Regions from separate parts of the Paenibacillus sp. FSL R7-0189 genome, predicted to be linked through region 3. Evidence: riboswitches for the same ligand, from Rfam matches in the RefSeq annotation. Region 3 holds a riboswitch; each other region holds the start of a gene.
The links. A riboswitch is a leader RNA that binds a small molecule or an ion and turns the genes downstream of it on or off. The one in region 3 is predicted to bind cyclic di-AMP.
Positions count from the first base shown of each region.

Region 1 (4,239 bases), 2.0 Mb from region 3:
CGGGAAAGACGAAACTCCCGATAATCCTGCCGTGCCCGGCAATAACCATAGATGTACCAGTTGCTATATTTAAAATGAAGCTTTACTGGTTCCATTTCACGGGTTGTACGTTCATTTTTTACACTGATGTAATCAAAACGGACAACATTTCGTTCCGCTATAGCCGCACGTAAAAGAGGAAGTGCGTCAGGATCCGTACGCCGGGTTTCAAGATCCACCGCGAGACTAGAGGTCTGTGGCTCCGTTCCAATCGTTTGCAGCCGTTCAATGGTTCTTTGCGTATGTTCATCTTCAAACACGGAAGAAAGACTGTTAAGTACAGTAATCAGAGAAGTGACATCATACGAACGGAGCAGGCTTTTATCCATTTTATATCCGTCCATGATGCCATATCCACCTTTAGTTCCCTGATATGATACGACCGGGATACCAGCGGCACAAATCACATCGATATCCCTATAGATCGTTCGCTGGGAAACCTGAAACTCTTCAGCCAGCTTGGAGGCAGATAAAACTTCGTGGTTCAATAGCTTGTAGATCATAGAAATCAATCGTTCCAATTTCATGTGTGCATTCCCACCCATTAGTCCATTTCGTGTTACAGCGTGATTATATCATAGATTTTTTCGGGCTAATTTTGGGAGGGAGGAGTTTTGTTGTTGGTGATGAAGTAATATCCTATGACAGAGTCTGACAGAGCCGATTAATTTATTTATAGATTAAATCCGCAGGCTCTGATAAATGATTAACAGAAATAATAGCATCGTTTTTTTTCACAGGTGGGGTCCAATATTGCTCATTCCCAGGCAGGTCATCGAACCATTCGGCGTCCTTTGGACAATCTAGAATCATGAATTTTCCGTATTCCTGATCTCTGGATTGATGGTATTTGAGATAGGCTTTCCCGTTATCAATGGCGAGAATTTCTATTTTTCCTGAGGTGTGGCTCATGGATAAGCGTACTCTTTTGCCAAGTCCTGAGGTTCTAGTTTTGGCTTCTTCTACAATTTGATAGACTTGCTCGAGCGGTAATACGAAATCCCGGTTTCCGGCAACGGGCCGGTTCACAAAGAAGTAGTAGGGTGTAACGCCAGCCCATGAAAGTCGGTCCAGTAGTTCCCCTAAAATAATGGGATCATCGTTGATGCCTTTGAGGATGGGAGTCTGATTTACGACAATTGCCCCTGCGTTGTGGAGAGCTTTAAATGCTTTTTTGGCTTCAGGTGTGATTTCACGAGGATGATTGATGTGCGCCATAACATAGATTCGTTTGTCTTCGGTAGAGTAAGTACGAATCAGCTCCAGCAGCTCTTCGTCTTCAGAGATCCGCATCGGATTAAATACGGGTATCTTCGAACCTAGTCTAATGATTTTAACATGCTCAATGCTTCTTAGATTTTCAATAATGGATCTTAGCTTCGGTGTGGAGAGAATTAAACTGTCCCCGCCCGTAAGAAGTACGTTGTTAATCTCCGGATTCTTTGCGATATACTCCAAGCCCGGAGAGACATCAGCCATCGCCTCTTTCACGTCATTTCGAAACAGACGCTTACGGAAACAGTAGCGGCAATAAGCCCCGCAGACCTCGGATACAATCAGTAGTGCAGTGGTTCTATACTTGTGCTGACAACCAGGTACCACATAATTCGTGTCCTCATCGGAGGCGTCCCAGCGCCCATACTCCAGCAGTTCACCTTCGTTAGGAATAACCAGCTTACGGATGGGATCTTCTGGATCATCCCAGTTAATCAAAGACAGATAGTAGTCATTTACACGAAAAACAAATTTTTCTGTAATTTCTTTCAGATTCTCTTTTTCCAGCTCAGACAACATAGCTATTTTGTTAATATCCGTGAAGTACTTTACCTTTTGCACGTACATCTCTCCTTTGTCTCGTAGTGTGAGAAATGAGGGAGCCTTAGTGTCAAAGGCCAATCTACTGCCAGCAGGGTCCAAAAAAAGCACAAAAAGAGACCCTTAGCAAGGGTCTCTGGTTATGTAAATAACATGAAAAGCAGACCCATCCACTGCTGACGAGGTTAGCTGACGGACTCGGGTAAGATGGTACCCTACATTCTAATGCTCAATGATTCGCCCCAATTAACTGGTTCCCCCGCTTTTCAACTGTAAAAGTTGGAAATTAAGCGTAGATAAAGTATACCCTATGAAGTTTTGAAAAGTCAAAAGAGAATCCTAGATTCACCTTCAATTGCTAGCGCTACTTCCGCCGAGTAGTTTAGGCAACAACGTTAGCAGCTTCTCCCGGGTTAACGCATCACTGGAGTTCCATTTGCTTCCGTCGAGCAGATAAACATGTCCCTGACGTACTGCCGGGAGACTGTTCCAAAGTGAACTGTCTAGTAGTCGTTCCATTGCAGCTCGCGAGTCTTTGCGTTCCGGAATGAACATGAAGATATGATCTCCGGCGTAGGCAGGCAGTCGTGTTGGATCCACTTCGGCGAACCCTAACTCTTCGTCCAATATGGCCTGAATCTCTTCGGTCGGTTGTAAACCACATGGGGCATAAAGCGCAGTGGAGAATCCGGACATTCCCATAGCATATAGATGATCTCCATGATCATAGACCAAAGCAGAGGCGGTTTCTCCAACTTGGAGAGTTGTCGAGTAAAGCTGCTGCCACATGGCTGCGTTTTTGATTGTGAATGACTCCAGCCATGCTTCCGCTTCGCGCTGTTTACCTAGCCAACTGCCTAATGTCCGCATTCGGTTGTCGAGAGGCGCAAATGAATCAAAGGTGAGTGTCGGAGCGATACCAGAAACTGCTCTGTAGGCTCTTTCATCACTATTTGCCAAAATGATCAAATCTGGGTTTAGGGAAGCGGTCAACTGCGGGTCCAGTGGAAACCCGACGTTGGCGAGCTTCTTAAGTCGATGTTTATAGACGCTGTTCCGGGCGAATGCTTCATCTCCACCGATAGGCTTTACACCTAACGCGAGAAGGTCGCCAAGTGTCTCGCCATGATAGACAATACGTTTCGCTCGTTCAGGAATTTCCACCTCATGACCCGTCCAATCCTTGACGGTAAGCTTACGACCTTGCTGATGTGCATATTGTCCGGGTGTAACTCCTGTTTTTTGCCGAAAGCGGCGGCTGAAATAGTATTCATCCGAGAAGCCGACCAGTCTGGCGATTTCCCGCAGTGGTTCAGTCGATTCCTGCAGGAATCGTTTGGAATGATTAATACGCAGATCCGTCAGGTATTCAAGCGGCTTTTTACCCGTAAGCTGTTGAAAGATCGGTGTATACTGCCAGATCGATATCCCCGCCCGTTCAGCCAACTGCTTCACGGTGATACTCTCTGTATAATGCTCCTGAATGAATGTTATGGTCTTTTCTACGGATTCCGTAGGACTTGGCAGGTGTTTGGAAGGGTAATTATGCTCAAAAAGTAGCAGCAGCAATTCTTGGAATTTTAATTGTCGCTTGAATTGTTGTACATCATCGGTATTATTCCTGTTCATGAGCAGCTCTTCGACTAGTCGGATTACCTTGGTGAACGGGTGCACAATTAACTCCCGTCTGCCGGAAAGCAGCTCTCCAGAATATCGTTTAGGATGCTTGGTTGTATAAATTGCTGTAAAGGTGATGAGGTAATAATACAACGTCAGCTCCTGGTTGTTCGTACTATAGGAGATTCCAGGAGATAGTAGATAACATTTATCCGTACTTAGTATCACGCTTTGATCATCGAGGTTCAATTGTCCGTTCCCTCCAGTAAATATGAGAAGGGTATAGTCCTGGGTTGTACGCGTTATAGAGCTTGAATCGGCAGCTTGAATCATCAGTTCGGCCTCGTTTAGCTGAAATAACAGAGAGTGGAGTGGGGGGCAGGACGATGATGTATGCAGCATGGGTTCAGCCTCCGTTCATTTGGTGAGAATGATTATCAATGAATTCATTGTATATAAAAAAAAGAAGCATATCAACAGCTGTTGACATGCTTCTTGCAGTTTTTTATCAGCCTTGTGTTAAACACTTCATCTCGGAAGGTTATTTCATATTCAATAGCTGTGGAATTTCGCCAAGCAGCCATTCTCTTGTTGTCGCATCACTTGAAGTCTTCATGATGTCTTGTGTATAGACATATCCGTTCTTGACGGCAGGAAGGCTCTTCCAGATAGGGCTCTTTAATAGATTCTCTGTGGATTGTTTTGCTTCTTCTGCCACTGGAGTCAAGATGAATATCCGGTCTCCGGCATATTCTTTCAGGACTTCCA
Region 1 is NZ_CP150223.1:6,816,619-6,820,857, reverse strand. Features, by position in the region: gene MKY63_RS30165 (YafY family protein) at 1-566, opposite strand, end outside; gene MKY63_RS30160 (KamA family radical SAM protein) at 709-1,875, opposite strand; cyclic di-AMP (ydaO/yuaA leader) riboswitch at 2,016-2,157, opposite strand; gene MKY63_RS30155 (AraC family transcriptional regulator) at 2,206-3,873, opposite strand; gene MKY63_RS30150 (ABC transporter substrate-binding protein) at 4,013-4,239, opposite strand, start outside.
Region 1: it holds a riboswitch for cyclic di-AMP, as region 3 does, so the genes downstream of both, MKY63_RS30160 (KamA family radical SAM protein) here and MKY63_RS07770 (hypothetical protein) in region 3, are expected to answer to the same signal.

Region 2 (4,239 bases), 490 kb from region 3:
TTTCGGCTATAATGGATAAGGTAAGTAATTATTCATCTGTGAAGAAAACGGAGTGATATACGTGGGTGTAAAGCATGGTAGAGATTACGGTGAAATTCTAACAGATTTGACCGAAGCCGTCGGACGAATTTCCGATGGATATTTATTTTTTGAGATGGATCCGGACGAGTGGCAGGAACTACCCCAAGAATCAAAGCTGGAGGTATGGGAAGCATTGGCTGAGGATCTTTTCTTCGCGCTGGGTAATGAACCTATGATTGAGGTGGGGAGCGGCGTAATTATTTACGATAAGGACACGCACCGCATTAATATTTTAGTTGGCGAAGAGGATTTGGCTTCAGTGGTTTTAATTTAGGCGGAGGAGAAGTCTGTACGTAATTTGCCCGTAGTCAGTAGCCCGTGTTAAAATTGATAAAGCCGAGTTATAATCGCTGGGATTTGTGAATACATTAAATCGAAAATATCGCCATTATCCTGGCACATCCCTTGGACCTCAGAAGCTAAGGGATGTTTTGTTTAACGCCTAAGTCAAGTAAAGGGAACTGCGCACTTTACTGCAATTTTTTGTAAGGGAGGAAACGAATTGTTATTTACGGAAGAGGAACTGCGTGAGGAGATCACCAAGCTGGAGGGCTGGAAGCTGGATAATAATGTTATGGTGCGAAAATATATGTTCAGCCAATATATGAAGGGCATTGCGTTCGTTGATGAAGTAGCCACGATTTCAGAAGCCTTCGATCATCATCCACATATTACGATTGATTATAAAACAGTTACCCTGCGACTTGAATCTAATGAGGAAGATGGGATTACGGCTCTAGATCTTCGAGAGGCGCATCAATTTAATGAAGCCTTTGAAAAAAATCACTAGTTTAGCCGAAATCATAAAATAAACGCCCGTGCACAGATAGTCACCTATCTCATACACGGGCGTTTTTGGTTGCTTGGCTGGTTACTTTTTCTCTGAGAGCCAGAGTGCGACGTTGGCGATCTCTTCAGGAGCTAGCTTCTCCTTAAAGGAAGGCATTTGGCCACGTCCTTTGGTGACGATGCTGTAGATTTCCTCAGCGTCATGCTGACCGCCTTCATTCTGAAGACTTGGTCCAACTCCACCTTGAAGCTGATCGCCGTGACAGGTGATACAGCTGGCTTTCACGGTTGCTTCTGCCTTTGCCGCGTCCAGTTGAACTACCGGCATCGTGGGCTTGTTTTCTTCAGCTACCTCTTCTTTACCCGGAAGTGTAAACATGAGTACTACCGCAAAGGCACAGGCGGCAAAAAACAAACCGCTCATGATCCATTTCTGCATCCCAATTCGTCCCTTCTATGTAAGCTGCTCCCTACATTATAGCTTATGGTGAAGCGTTATCATAGGGTTTGTGACAAAAAAATGAACGAGAATACAATCATTCTTATGAAATATATGGTATTTAATATCATTTGTCATAGACCATGCAATAAAAAGGTTTGTCTCCTGTAGGTGTGCGGCGTTCATACGTATCTGTAATCGTAAATCCACATTTTTGATAAGTTCGAATGGCGCGTTGGTTCCAGGTCAGGACTTCCAGATCTATCTCACGATCAGGATAACGATTCAAGGCTGTCTGGACGATGGCATCTACGAATAGTTTGCCTAAACCATGGCCGCATAGATCGGGGCGCATCCCAACTCCTAAACGAACGACTCCTTCCATCGGGAACAACTGTGCGAATCCGCACAAAACCTCTTGTTCATTTAATATGGAGATATATTGTTCCTCCCGGAGCTGCGGATCGCCAAACTCGATGCCAAGAGCCTGCATCTGCTCCCACGGCATCCAGCCATAAATATTATATGGGGGCGTATAGCTCCACTTACAAATAGCTTCTCCGTGAATTGCCTCCATAGGAACAACATGAAAAGTTACCGAGGGATTTATCATAAGGTCAACGATCTCCTTTCACGAGGACATTGCTATATTACTAATTATATACAAAATGGGGGAGGTTCGACTCAGAAACTTTACATGAGAGGAATGTTTTACAAATTATGAGAGGGGTAAATAAGTAATAAGACAAAAAAACAAGCTCTCCTCCAAGAGTTACCTTGGAAAAGAGCCTATGTACGTTACTTATTGAACATCATCATTGTCTTCCGATTCAGCAGCAACCGATTGGTAAGCGTCTGTGCTCATAATGCGCTTGGCACCAACGTAGCGTTTCACGTAGTAGCTATCACTCAGAGAGCTAATCGTAACACCGCGTGAGGTAGAAGCGTGTGCGAACTTACCTTCACCGACATAAATGCCGACATGGGAGACACCTTTGCCACTTGTATTGAAGAATACAAGATCTCCGGCTCTTATATCATCACGGGAGATTGCTGTGCCCATTTGATATTGGGAACCTGATTGGTGTGGAAGGTTAATGCCAATCTTATCAAACACATACATTGTAAATCCGGAGCAATCAAATCCGTTAGTGGATATACCGCCGGATACGTATTTAGTACCGATGGCCTTGTCAATCACTTTATCCATTTTGGAATCTGCGAAAGCGCTTCCTGCTCCGATGGTGAGGATGATGGAAAAGCTTAGTACTGCTGCTGCTAACTTCTTCTTCAAAAGTGTATACCCCTTCCAAATGCCTACGAGGTTAGCTTAAGGGTTCGGTTGAAGGTCCCCTATGACCCCTCTATATAATGGAGGTCAATTCACCCAAAGTTGGTTCCCCCGTTTTCCTAATAGTTAGGAAACTCGGCTCATACTGTTGATTAGGATTAGCTTGTAATCAATACATGACAAAACCTTTGTAAATAACAACTTAATGATTACAAAAATGTTACTAAAATCTCACTGCGCTAATTGTAACAAACAGAAAGCCGCTTGGCAATCGTTTTTAACATATTAATGCAGAAAAATTGGCATTTTTACGGTAGAAAGGCATATGTAAGCGTTAATAATGACCTAATTTTTAATATAATTGCAATTTTTATCAAATAAACGTGTTTCAATTGGGCTCTAATAGTGTAAAAATATATTATGGAAAAAAGAAAAACCCGAATTTGATTACGGGAATAATCAGATTCAGGTTCATATAGTTGTAATTATGAGGTTATAGTTGTGAGGAAGGTTTCAATCGAAGGCTACAGCTTGATAAGCTGAAGTACTCATTACTCTTTTAGCGCCAACATAACGATTGGCCCAGTAGGCCTGACTGAGTGAAGTGATGGTTACTCCACGCGAAGAGGACGATTGTGCGAATTTTCCGTTTCCAACATAAATGCCGACATGGGATACTCCATTGCCAAGTGTGTTAAAGAACACTAGGTCACCAGAACGCAGATTGCTTTTGGATACAGCAGTTCCAACGCTATATTGAGCTTTTGATGTACGAGGTAAAGTAAGACCCACATTCTTGAATACATATTTTGTAAATCCAGAGCAATCAAATCCGGCAGTGCTTGTACCTCCGGTTTTATAGGCAACTCCAATAGTCTTTGAGATTACAGTGTCCATCTTAGAGTCGGCAAAGGCGCTTCCTCCACCAATAGATAATGCCATTACAAGTCCTAGCGCCGCAGCGACGCATTTTTTTCTTAAATTATGTCTTTTCAAAAGATGTACTCCTTCCAAGGCCTGCGAGGTTAGCTTAAGGGTTCGGTAGAAGATTCCCTATGATCCCTGTAAAGCGAGATCAATTCACCCAAAATATGGTTCCCCCACTTCCCGGTGCAAAGGAATTAGGCGTGTTAAGCACCAAGAGAATGACGTTTCGACAGTTACACTTACGATAAATACATTTAGTTATGTAGGAATCGTTTCAATTGATTACAAAATTGTTACTAATAGCACAGGACTTATTGTAACAGAGCTTTTATGATTTTGCAAATACTCTTAAGTTATCCGTAATGAGAAAAAGTCCCAGCTCCTGAATACAGGAATTGGGACCTTTTTATTATGTCAAATAAGGTTAATTTATTGTGGAAATGCTTTGCTACACCATAGATGATATTGTGCAGAGATTCCCCACATTTTTAAGAGCGTAGAAGGTAGTGGTGAGATTTGCCGTATTATAAGTGCCGGCAGGCCGGGACAGAACAGACCCGTCAGTCCGCACACTAGCAGTAAGAGCAAGCCTCCCGCACCAAGTACAATGGAAACACCTATAGCAGGAATCAGTGACCGCAAGCAGATGAACAGTGAGGAGAACATTCCTGTACCGCCGGTGTAACCAAACTGCATATATAGAAGAAACAGG
Region 2 is NZ_CP150223.1:2,309,374-2,313,612, reverse strand. Features, by position in the region: gene MKY63_RS09930 (hypothetical protein) at 62-355, shown strand; gene MKY63_RS09925 (4a-hydroxytetrahydrobiopterin dehydratase) at 584-871, shown strand; gene MKY63_RS09920 (cytochrome c) at 953-1,309, opposite strand; gene MKY63_RS09915 (GNAT family N-acetyltransferase) at 1,437-1,922, opposite strand; gene MKY63_RS09910 (C40 family peptidase) at 2,112-2,564, opposite strand; cyclic di-AMP (ydaO/yuaA leader) riboswitch at 2,609-2,751, opposite strand; gene MKY63_RS09905 (C40 family peptidase) at 3,114-3,542, opposite strand; cyclic di-AMP (ydaO/yuaA leader) riboswitch at 3,600-3,738, opposite strand; gene MKY63_RS09900 (hypothetical protein) at 3,957-4,239, opposite strand, start outside.
Region 2: it holds a riboswitch for cyclic di-AMP, as region 3 does, so the genes downstream of both, MKY63_RS09910 (C40 family peptidase) here and MKY63_RS07770 (hypothetical protein) in region 3, are expected to answer to the same signal.

Region 3 (4,239 bases):
CCTTCGAGTGTAGTGACCTCAAGCGATGGCTTGAGCGTTTGTGGCACATGCAATCCTACCAGCACCAATGAAACTAGCAGAGCTAATGGAATGAATACACGAATATGTGCTTTTACGAAGTCCTCAAAAAAATTCCCGACTGATTTCTGTCCTGTAATCCCTCTGACAAAAGCAACCGCAACAGAAAATCCGCTCGCTGCAGACGTGAACATCATCATCGTGATGACTGCCATTTGTGAAAAATACGATAGTCCCGTCTCCCCGCTATAATGCTGCAGGTTCGTATTGGTCATAAAGCTGATCACCGTATTAAATGAAAGCGTCTGTTCCATATCGGCAATTCCATTCGGGTTCAGCGGCAATCCCCGCTGTAATCTTAGAAAAATATAACTGAAAGCAACCAGTACGATATTAGTTAAAACAAAGCTGAGTGCATACTTCTTCCAGGACATTCCGTCCCGTTTTTTCAGGCCGATCAGCTTATAAATACCTTTCTCTGTGCCTGCAAACCAGCGATCCGTACGATTCGGTTCGTTAGAAAATACATGATATAAATACGTCCCCATCGGCTTGACCAACAAGATGAGAATTACAATTACGACGACTATTTGCAAAATGCCCATGAATGCCCCTCCTTAAAATTTCTCAGGATGAATCAACGCGTAAACCAGATATATAAACAACAGTAGGGTAACAGCGATTACTAGAATCACAGCTTATCCCTCCCCGTATCCTCAACTACACCTGCGCACCAGCGCATAAAGCCATAAAATAACCCGTAAATTACAGCTAACGAAGCCACCATATACAGATCCATCATATCTTCCGCACTCCTTCCATTATCCTTGATGAGGTGATCTATCGATTAGAAAATCAGCATCACCACTATGGGAATAGATTACATAGCTCGCACCAAGTCTTTTATAGACCAATCTAGGATTTATAGAACTTGTAATCACAAAAATTGGCTGTGTCGTCCAGGTACGGCACATCTGAATATAGCGGCAGCAAAGCGGAAAGCTGCTCTCAAACAGATATACCCTGCCTACCGGGAACGATGGGCGAAACCAAGTGCTCTGATGGCGGGTATCCACTAGAATAACCTGCTCGATTCCGAGCTCCTCTAGTAAAGCCTTCTCAGCCAGATTGTTGGTTAATCCCGCCATCTTAATACCCCTGAACTTCAGAAGTTTAATGAAATGTTCTCCCGCCTTTGTAGGCGCACATACAAGCACATATTCATTCTGATCCGTCATCTCTTTTTTCTCCTCCTGCTCATTTACAACAAGGAGGCAACGAAAATCTCCGAAAGGATGTTGACCTATCGTCATTTTCGGGCACAACCTAAAGCTCGGTTGTGTCACGTCATTAGACGCTGCCTTACAAATACCGCTAATGATGAATTTAGCGACCTCTTGGGGGAGGCCTCCATAAATGCTTTGCTTCTAAGAGCACAGCAAAAAGCCACAAAGGATCTCCTCTGTGGCTCGCTAGCGGTCACATTGCACTCATCCTCTCTCCATACGCTTACGAGGTTAGCTGTCGGATTCGGGCGGTGAGAGTCGCCCTACCTGTATAGATGCGAACTCACTCGCACCCTCTACAGGATTCACCCCATAATCAGCTTCCGACTCTCACATCGGCTGCCGATTGTTGGTTCCCCCGCTTTCCTTATCGGAAATTAAGCGGATCAAATATTCGATTGTCGTTGAAACAGGAGTAATCATACTCTTATGCACGAAGACTTGTAAAACCTGAATGATGCCAAAATAATGCAAATTAAAAACTATTTTCCCATTAGATAGCGCTTACTTGATATCTAATCTCTCTATATCTCTTGTTTACTCGAGTTTCGAGCGTTTAATCGCTATCTATAACCCATGTGATTTTATTCACCTTTTTAGGGTGAAAATACTGCAAATTCCCTTTATAGGTTGAAACGCAAGAAGCAGAGGTTGAGCGAGAAAGAGGCGCGATAACACGCCATAAATACCTATTTACCTCGTTTTTCAGTCGTAGTCGGCAGGATATGGTTAAAATCGCTCTAAAAGAACATTTTCCGTTTTTTACAGAAAATCTTGAAAAGAGTATGATTCGGGTTGAATCTAATTCATGAAAAACAATCAACGCTGAGTTCCTGCATTCGCAGGGAACGGGGGAACCATCAGGCCACCTGGCCTACTTGGGGTGAATCCAAAGGAGACTGCGTAAGTCTCAATAGGTAGGGCGACTCTCACCGTCCGAATCCGACAGCTAACCTCGTAAGCGTAAAGAGAGAGACCCTTGATCCGCCACGCTTTGGCCCAGGTATATCTGCCTGTAATCCAAAACCGCAGCAGAGGTCCTCCTCTTGCTGCGGTTTTTGCGTTACCTGAGCCTATTAGGTGATAGCACGCTGGATGGGGTGAATGTTTTGAAGCACTATTATTTAGGGATACATCAAGGGCTGCTTGAGCCGATAAGTCTAAATTACGTTTGTTTCGGGGCCTTGTGGTTCGAAGAAAATAATCACAGGTACATTGTAGGTTATGCATTTGGCCAGAACCAGATCCAAGCCCTTCGCCAATTCAGTACACCTTCTTCTTGTAAAGACTGTTTAGACTCTAAGATTGTATATGAAATATATAAAAAAATTCGAGAACAACAACAGCAGCAGGATTGGTCATCGCATCAAAAACTCCCGTGGTTTACAGCCTTCAAGGAGCCTTGGAAAGATGTAAGCGCCGGTTGGTATGTCTTGAGATCCCGCAGCACCTTTCCCTTACATCTATCTGTTATACGGAAAGAGAAGTTCCGACTATGGCTAGAGCATACCGCAGTCTGTGAGAATAAAATGGAAATGCTCGCTTGTGTAGAAAAGGCTAGTGTCACTCATCATGTAGACTTAAAGCTTTTGGAAATCTAAGGAGGAACCCTACTATGGACCAGCGCAGACTATCCCGCATTGAAGTATTTGTATTGGATGAACCCGAGCCTATTCACTATGGAATGGAAGGGGCTGAAGGCTGCCGTTATGGTATTCTGAAGCTCACCTGTAAGGGAGGTTGCAGTTGGGGGGCTTGTCTAATCTCTGCCAACACCAAAAATTTCGATCTCATTAAATGGAGTTCTTTTTTACGGGCTATCTGTCATTGCCGTCTTGAGGAAGCGCTGGATAAGGTCCGCCGCGAAGGTTCAGATTGGGAGCAGGTTAAGCTTGAGCTAGTTCAGGGTGCTTTGCAGGATTTAAAGGCCAAGCTCCAGGGTAAATCCTTGGCTGGGCATATTCAGCAAGGGCGTCTGTACAGTGTTGCAGCTGGGGGGAGCAATTCCAGAAGTGAACGGCTCTACTACAAACCTTCCAAAGCTTTTTCCACTGCCTCCCAGCAGAAACACAGTTGCCCGGAACCAGACACCGCCGATCTTATCAATAAATCCATCTCTTACTTTTCTATATTATAGATTCAAGCAAATCTCTCATTCTGAAAGGATCGTGTTCACCATGCCTGACCCCTTACCTCCCGTGTCCACCTACAGTGCTAAATTTGCAGAGTGTGTTCAAAAGTATACTAATGAAGTCTACGTACTCAGTTCCATGTTATTAGAACAATCTAATGAGGCAGACAAGGTTACTATCCGCACCTTCACAGAGCTTCATAAAATATATCGTCAGGATAACTTCGACCCTCAGTTATTCTCTATCCACGCTTACCGCACTTGTATTCGCCAGTGTGCTGATTCTTTTGCCCGGCGCTCTCTTCTATCGGCTAAGGGATTACCTTGGGAGGAACAGCTTGTGAAGGTATTGTGGTACGGCTTAAAGCTGCCTCTTTCTCAAATAAGCATTATTCTGCAAAAAAGTGTTCCTGCACTGAAAGCACAGCTTAGAGCTGTACGGGAGCAGATGACCGACCAAGCGGATATACGAACGAGCGCAAATCTTTCTATAATTTAGTCACTGACTAGAATTCAGACGATCTTTAAGCGCATGAAGCATCTAACGGACTCAGGAGCCTTTAATTGAAGCTTTTCCTCAAATTTGGCCGGCGTTCGGACTCCAGTAGAAATCCCGAGCGATGAGCGTCTCGGATCGTCTTCAAGCAGGCCCTAATCATCTTCCACCAAGGCAAGGCTTACGGACCCAGATGACGTTACTTGCACGTTTATCGCCTTTTGAGCATAGTATCGGACTCCAGTGCAACTATTTGGTTAAAAGAGCTACTAATTCACCCTTTTTCATGCCAATAGCGACTATAATGT
Region 3 is NZ_CP150223.1:1,817,771-1,822,009, forward strand. Features, by position in the region: gene kdpA (potassium-transporting ATPase subunit KdpA) at 1-623, opposite strand, end outside; gene MKY63_RS07765 (hypothetical protein) at 840-1,256, opposite strand; cyclic di-AMP (ydaO/yuaA leader) riboswitch at 1,509-1,698, opposite strand; cyclic di-AMP (ydaO/yuaA leader) riboswitch at 2,118-2,282, shown strand; gene MKY63_RS07770 (hypothetical protein) at 2,351-2,905, shown strand; gene MKY63_RS07775 (hypothetical protein) at 2,920-3,441, shown strand; gene MKY63_RS07780 (hypothetical protein) at 3,482-3,934, shown strand.